3 regions of the Streptomyces sp. CA-106110 genome follow, and region 3 is predicted to be linked to each of the others. Evidence: riboswitches for the same ligand, from Rfam matches in the RefSeq annotation. Region 3 holds a riboswitch; each other region holds the start of a gene.
What was found. A riboswitch is a leader RNA that binds a small molecule or an ion and turns the genes downstream of it on or off. The one in region 3 is predicted to bind cobalamin.
Positions count from the first base shown of each region.

Region 1 (2,189 bases), 4.4 Mb from region 3:
ACGCGCAACATCTACAAGGACTTCATCAAGCCGGACGCGACACCGAAGGAGGAGACCAGGGTCTCCAAGATCGTGTCGCTGCTGGTGAAGGTGGGCGCCCTGGTCTTCGTCCTGACCATGGACAAGACGGTGGCGATCAACTTCCAGCTGCTCGGCGGCATCTGGATCCTGCAGACCTTCCCGGCCATGGTCGGCGGTCTGTTCACGCGCTGGTTCCACCGCTGGGCGCTGCTCGCGGGCTGGGCGGTCGGCATGGTCTACGGCACGCTCGCGGCCTACGGCGTCGCCTCCCCGACCCAGAAGCACTTCGGCGGCTCCGCGAAGGAGATCCCGGGCTTCAGTGAGATCGGCTACATCGGTCTGACGGCCTTCGTGATGAACATCGTCGTCACGGTGGTCCTGACCTTCGTCCTGAAGGCCGTGAAGGCCCCGGCGGGCGTCGACGAGACGAAGCCGGACGACTACACGGCGGACGCCGGCGACCCCGGGGTGGAGGTGGAGCTGCCGCCGGCGACGGCCGGCGCATCCCACTAGGGACTGGTGCTCCACGGGCCGCCGGAGAAAATCCGGCGGCCCGTTGCCGTACCCGTCCGGCACACTCGGCCGCATGGACTTCGTGATCCGACAGGCGGCCCCCGACGAGTACGACACCCTCGGCGACATCACCGCCCAGGCCTATCTCCAGGACGGGCTCCTCGACTTCGGGGAGAGCGACGAGTACCTGGGCGAGCTGAGAGACGTCGGCAAGCGAGCCGCGGCCGCCGACGTGCTGGTCGCGGCCCGGGACGGCAGTGTGCTCGGCGGCGTGACCTTCGTCCCGTCCGGCGGCCTCATGGCCGACATCGCGGGTCCCGGCGAAGCCGAGATCCGCATGCTGGCGGTCGCGCACGACGCCCGCGGCCGGGGCGTCGGCGAGGCCCTGGTCCGCGCCTGCGTCGACCGCGCCCGGGACACGGAGGACTGCGTGCGCGTCGTCCTGTCGACCCAGCGCAGCATGCGCTCCGCCCACCGGATCTACGAACGGCTGGGCTTCGTCCGCACCCCCGGCCGCGACTGGAATCCCCTGCCGCAGCTGGACGACATCACTCTCCTCACCTACGAGTTGACACTGTGACATCGGTGCGGCACAACATCTGGGGGTAGCACCGAAACCCGGCACAAGATGTATGCTCATGCTCGCTGTCGCCGCAGGGGAATCCGGTGCGAATCCGGAACTGTCCCGCAACGGTGTACTTATGCGTGTTCGCGCCTGCGTGCACGTACGAGCGTCAGTCCGAGGACCTGCCGACAGTGCGCCCGGCCGTCCGGCCCGGGCGCCAGACGTCCGGGCCTCGTGGAATGGGCCGGTGGACGCGACGCCGTGCGCGCTCGTGAGCTGCCCCCTGCCCTCCTCAAGGCCCCGTGCCGAGCGAGGGAGAGCCACACGTGACCATCGCGCCAGCCGATCCGGCTTCAGTGATCCCGGTCCAGACCGACGGAACCGACGGTCCCGGGGCCACGCTGCTGCGGACCCTGACCGAGCTGACCGCCGACCTCCCCGACGCCGACCCCGGACGAGTCGCCGCCGCCGCGCTGCGGGGCCGGTCCGCGCAGGCCGACGACGCGGAGTTGCGCGAGCTGGCCACCGAAGCGGCCGCCGGCCTGATCTCGGAGGACCCCGCCTACTCGAAGCTGGCCGCCCGTCTGCTGACGATCGGCATCCGGGCCGAGGCCGCCTCGCAGGGCGTCACGTCCTTCACCCGGTCCGTCGCCGTCGGCCACCGGGAGGGCCTGATCGCCGACCGGACCGCCGCGTTCGTACGCCTGCACGCCGGCCGTCTCGACGCCCTCGTCGACCGGGCCGCCGACGACCGCTTCGGCTACTTCGGGCTGCGCACGCTGCACAGCCGCTACCTGCTGCGGCACCCGATCACCCGCAAGGTCATCGAGACACCTCAGCACTTCATGCTGCGGGTGGCCGCCGGGCTCGCGGAGGACGACACCGCGCGGGCGGTCGACGAAGTGGCGGCTCTCTACGGGCTCATGAGCCGCCTGGACTACCTGCCCTCCTCCCCCACGCTCTTCAACTCGGGCACGCGGCACCCGCAGATGTCGTCCTGCTACCTCCTCGACTCCCCGAAGGACGAGCTGGACTCCCTCTACGACCGCTACCACCAGGTCGCCCGCCTCTCCAAGCACGCCGGGGGCAT
Region 1 is NZ_JBNJNB010000001.1:4,593,292-4,595,480, forward strand. It holds gene mctP (monocarboxylate uptake permease MctP) at 1-534, shown strand, start outside; gene ACQEXA_RS21120 (GNAT family N-acetyltransferase) at 608-1,114, shown strand; cobalamin riboswitch at 1,167-1,303, shown strand; gene ACQEXA_RS21125 (ribonucleoside-diphosphate reductase subunit alpha) at 1,426-2,189, shown strand, end outside.
Region 1: another riboswitch for cobalamin. It lies ahead of ACQEXA_RS21125 (ribonucleoside-diphosphate reductase subunit alpha); the one in region 3 lies ahead of ACQEXA_RS41365 (cobalamin biosynthesis protein).

Region 2 (2,189 bases), 1.6 Mb from region 3:
AACTCGCCGAAGAGCAGGCCGAATCCGCCCCAGAGGACAGCCTGGATGGCGAGGGCCGAGAGACGGAACCGCCACAGCAGGGTGGCGGGGAAGTCCTTCGGTACCTCGTTGATGGCCGGCAGGAACTCGTAGGCCAACCCGATCACCACGGCGAAGCCGGCCACGGCCACCACGGTCGCCCACCAGGTGCCCAGACGGGGTGCCAGTCGCTTGCCCAGGATGGTGGCAGCGACCGCGAGGAGGATGCTGAGCACCATCATCAGGAAGTACAGGGTGGTCCGCTTGCCGATGGTGTCGGGGTTGCCCACCGACGGCGGATTGGCCGGGTACTTCAGGAACGGCACGACGTACACGGCGAGCAGCGCGCAGCCCGACAGCAGCAGCGCGGTCGCCCGCGGGCTGAAGCGGCCGATCCGGCCGAGCGCGAAGCAGTACGCGAGCGCGGCGATACCGCCGAAGGCGACCCCGTAGACCAGGACGCCGGTGGCGAGACCGGCGGTGGACTGCAGCGAGCGGGAGACGACTTCCATCTCGTGCTCGTGGGAGTGGGCCTCCTCGAAGCTGATCGCCTTGTCGACGTTCGGCTCACCGAGCAGATAGGCGGCGACCAGGGCGAGCACACCGGCGGCCAGGCCGGCGAGCATGCCTCGTACCAGGAGGTTTCTTACTGTTGCGGAGTTCATGAGCGTGCGGCGTCCCTCGCGTCAGTGGCAGGGGAAGCCGAGCAGGTGGCGGGCGTCGTGCACCCACTCGTGGACGTCCGTGCCGTTGAACACGGAGGTGGCGCCCTGCTCGGCGCCGACGAAGTAGAGCAGGACCAGCATCAGGATGCCGAAGAAGACCGCCCAGGGAGCTATCGCCTTCAGCGGCAGCGTGGCGGGAACGACGGGGGTGGTGGCTGTCGGCTGGGCGACGGTCTGCGCCATGGCAGAACCTCCTCTGGGAGTTCGCGTCCCATCTCGGTGGTGCACTGGACGACAGCCACGGGTCTGACTCACGAAACGCCTCACGAGGCGTCTCGCATACAGTGGCGCGACCGTGCCGGATTCCCACCGGCTTCCGTCTCGCCGTCGTCGATATCGGACCGACCGTACCGCGTGACGGGTACCCGGCCAAGACCGCGCCACCTGGCGTGATCTTCCTCTCGCGGCGGGTGGCCGGTCCGTCGGATGTCAGCGGTGGCGGCCGCTCGGGCGGGCCGAGCGGCCGATCTCGTCGCAGGGAACGCCTCTGTGTCGGGGTCCGAGGAACGCGATGGTTCGCTTCACCAGGCCTCCTTCGGAACTGAGTTGGGTCCGGCAAGTCCCAACTCGTGCTCGCCGAGAGGGGTGAAGAAGCGCTCGACGTCGGCGTCCGTGACCTCGCCGAGGGTCGCCGGCGACCAGCGCGGGTTGCGGTCCTTGTCGATGATCTGGGCGCGGATGCCCTCCACCAGGTCGGGAGAGTTCAGGGCCGCGCAGGAGACGCGGTACTCCTGGTCGAGGACGGGCTCCAGCGCGCCGAGCCGCCGAGCACGGCGGATGGCGGCCAGGGTGACCTTCAGGGCGGTCGGTGACTTGGTGAGCAGCGTCTCCGCCGTGTCCTTCGCGGCCGGGTCGCCGTGGGCGAACAGCCGCTGCACGATCTCCTCGACCCGGTCGGCGGCGTAGCAGGCGTCGATCCACTCACGGCGTCCTGCCAACTCCCCTGGGGGCGACGGCTGCACATGCCGGGCGACCGCCTGCTCCACGGGCATCTCGGCGAGATCGGCGACGAAGTGCCGGAGAGCGGCGGACGGCATGTAGTGGTCGGCGAGCCCGCACAGCAGGGCGTCGGCGGCACCGATCTGCGCGCCGGTCAGTGCGAGGTGCGTGCCCAGTTCGCCAGGGGCGAGGGCGAGCAGGTAGGTGCCGCCGATGTCGGGGGCGAAGCCGATACCGGTCTCGGGCATGGCGACCCTCGACCGCTCGGTGACGACCCGGACGCTGCCGTGCGCGGAGATGCCGACACCGCCACCCATGACGATGCCGTCCATGACGGCGACGTATGACTTGGGGTAGCGGGCGATACGGGCGTTGAGGTGGTACTCGTCGCGCCAGAAGGCGGCCGTGGCGGTGCCGTCACCGTCGCGGGCGTCGCCGTGGACGGCGCGGATGTCGCCGCCCGCGCACAGGCCGCGCTCCCCCGCCCCCGTGATGACCACGGTCTCG
Region 2 is NZ_JBNJNB010000001.1:10,554,992-10,557,180, reverse strand. It holds gene ACQEXA_RS48735 (CbtA family protein) at 1-683, opposite strand, end outside; gene ACQEXA_RS48730 (CbtB domain-containing protein) at 705-926, opposite strand; cobalamin riboswitch at 964-1,104, opposite strand; gene ACQEXA_RS48725 (enoyl-CoA hydratase/isomerase family protein) at 1,265-2,189, opposite strand, start outside.
Region 2: another riboswitch for cobalamin. It lies ahead of ACQEXA_RS48730 (CbtB domain-containing protein); the one in region 3 lies ahead of ACQEXA_RS41365 (cobalamin biosynthesis protein).

Region 3 (2,189 bases):
TCCGTGACCGGGGTGATCCCCCACCACAGGCCTGCGCCGGCCGCCGCGACGATCGTCACCGCCACCCAGACCGGCGCCCGTGCCACGGATCCCGGCACAAGCAGTGCGGCGAGCGCGCCGGCGGCCACCGCGAACACCCCTGTGGTCATGGAGAAAAGCGCCAGCGGGACCGCCGCCGACAGGGTGGTCCGCGGAGCGCGGGGGCCTTCCGCGCGCGGCGGTTTTTCCTCGGCTCTGTCCCCCATGCGAGCCCCTCCCGTCCTCTGGACGGACCTTCAGAAACCGTCCGTTGCCGGGTCCTCGAATCCAGTCAGCAAACCACACCCCGTCATACGCCGAAAGGCGAGCACCGGGCCGGTGCGCCGTTTCGAGTCACGCGCCGGCGAGTGCGCCCCCTCGGCGGGGTCCTCCACACGGTCGTTGCTCCCGTCCGCCGCGTAGCCGCTCCCCTCTTGCGTCACAGGCGTAGGCGCCGCGCGGACAGCACCGAACCGAGCGGCTGACGGCATGTCAGCCGTGTGGGGCTCGGCACACCGCTGCTCCGCAGGTCAAGAGCCAGTTGACGGGCGTTCCGGGGCCGTGGTGGACTGCCGGGGCCAATACGGCGGCAAGAGAGGAAGCCGGTGCGAATCCGGCGCGGTCCCGCCACTGTCACCGGGGAACAACCCCCGGGAGCCAGGAACTCTCACCGCCGATCTCGTCGAACCAGGGCGTGGACACCCTGAGTGAGGACATATCGCCATGCGCGGCTGCCGTTTCAGGCTCGACAACCGGCCCCTGCCCGACCCCACGGCCGGCTGAACCGATGGGTGCCGATCGCGTCTTCGCGTACGGCGCCGCCGCCGGCCTCCTCGGTGACCACCTGATCGGCGATCCACGCCGCGGGCATCCGGTCGCCGCGTTCGGGCGGGCCGCGGGTGCCGTGGAGCGGTTGCTGTGGCGGGACCACCGCGGGTGGGGCGCCCTGCACACCGCTGTCTGCGTCGGCGGTGCGGTCTCCCTCGCCGCGCTCACCGCCTCCGCCGTCCGGCCCTCGCGCGCCGCCTCCGTCGCCCTGACCGCCGCGGCCACCTGGGCCGTCGTCGGGGGGACTTCGCTCGCCCGGGAGGCCCGGAGCGTCGGGCGTGCCCTGGAGGCGGGGGACGTGGAGGGCGCCCGCACTCGGCTGCCCCACCTGTGTGGGCGTGACCCGCAGGCGCTCGACCCCGACGGGATCGCGCGTGCCGTGGTCGAGTCCGTCGCCGAGAACACCTCGGACGCCGTGGTGGGCGCGCTGGTGTGGGGGGCCGTGGGCGGGGTGCCGGGGCTCGTGGGCTTCCGGGCCGTCAACACCCTCGACGCCATGGTCGGCCACAAATCGCCCCGTTACCGGCGCTACGGGTGGGCCTCGGCGCGCCTCGACGACCTCGTGGGGTGGCCCGGGGCACGCCTGACCGCCGCCCTCGCGGCCGCCTCGGGTCCCCGACCGCGGGCAGCCGTGCACGCCTGGCGCACGGACGCCGCCCAGCACCCGAGCCCCAACGCCGGGCCCGTTGAGGCCTCGTTCGCGGGGGCGCTCGGGGTGCGGCTGGGCGGGACCCTCTCGTACGGGGGACGCGTCGAGCACCGGCCGGTGCTGAACGGCGCGGGGCGCACGGTCCAGGTCGGCGACATCGAACGCGCCGTACGGCTCTCCCGGCGCGTGACCGTGCTCGCGCTCGGCGCCACTGTCGCCGGGCGGTTGCTCACCCGGACGATTCTCACGAAGGGACGTACGTCATGAACGGCGGTCTCCTCGTCGCCGGCACCACCTCCGACGCCGGCAAGAGCGTCGTCACCGCGGGGATCTGCCGCTGGCTGGCCCGGCAGGGCGTCAAGGTCGCGCCCTTCAAGGCACAGAACATGTCGCTCAACTCCTTCGTCACGCGCGAGGGCGCGGAGATCGGACGGGCGCAGGCGATGCAGGCGCAGGCGTGCCGCATCGAACCGAACGCGCTGATGAACCCGGTCCTGCTCAAGCCCGGGGGCGAGCAGAGCAGTCAGGTGGTGCTGCTGGGGAAGCCGGTCGGCGAGCTCAGCGCCCGCGGGTACCACGGCGGCCGGCAGCAGCGGCTCCTCGGCACCGTCCTCGACTGTCTCGCCCAGTTGCGGGGCACGTATGACGCGGTGATCTGTGAGGGAGCGGGCAGTCCGGCCGAGATCAATCTGCG
Region 3 is NZ_JBNJNB010000001.1:8,976,749-8,978,937, reverse strand. It holds gene ACQEXA_RS41370 (hypothetical protein) at 1-7, shown strand, start outside; cobalamin riboswitch at 567-704, shown strand; gene ACQEXA_RS41365 (cobalamin biosynthesis protein) at 806-1,762, shown strand; gene ACQEXA_RS41360 (cobyric acid synthase) at 1,759-2,189, shown strand, end outside.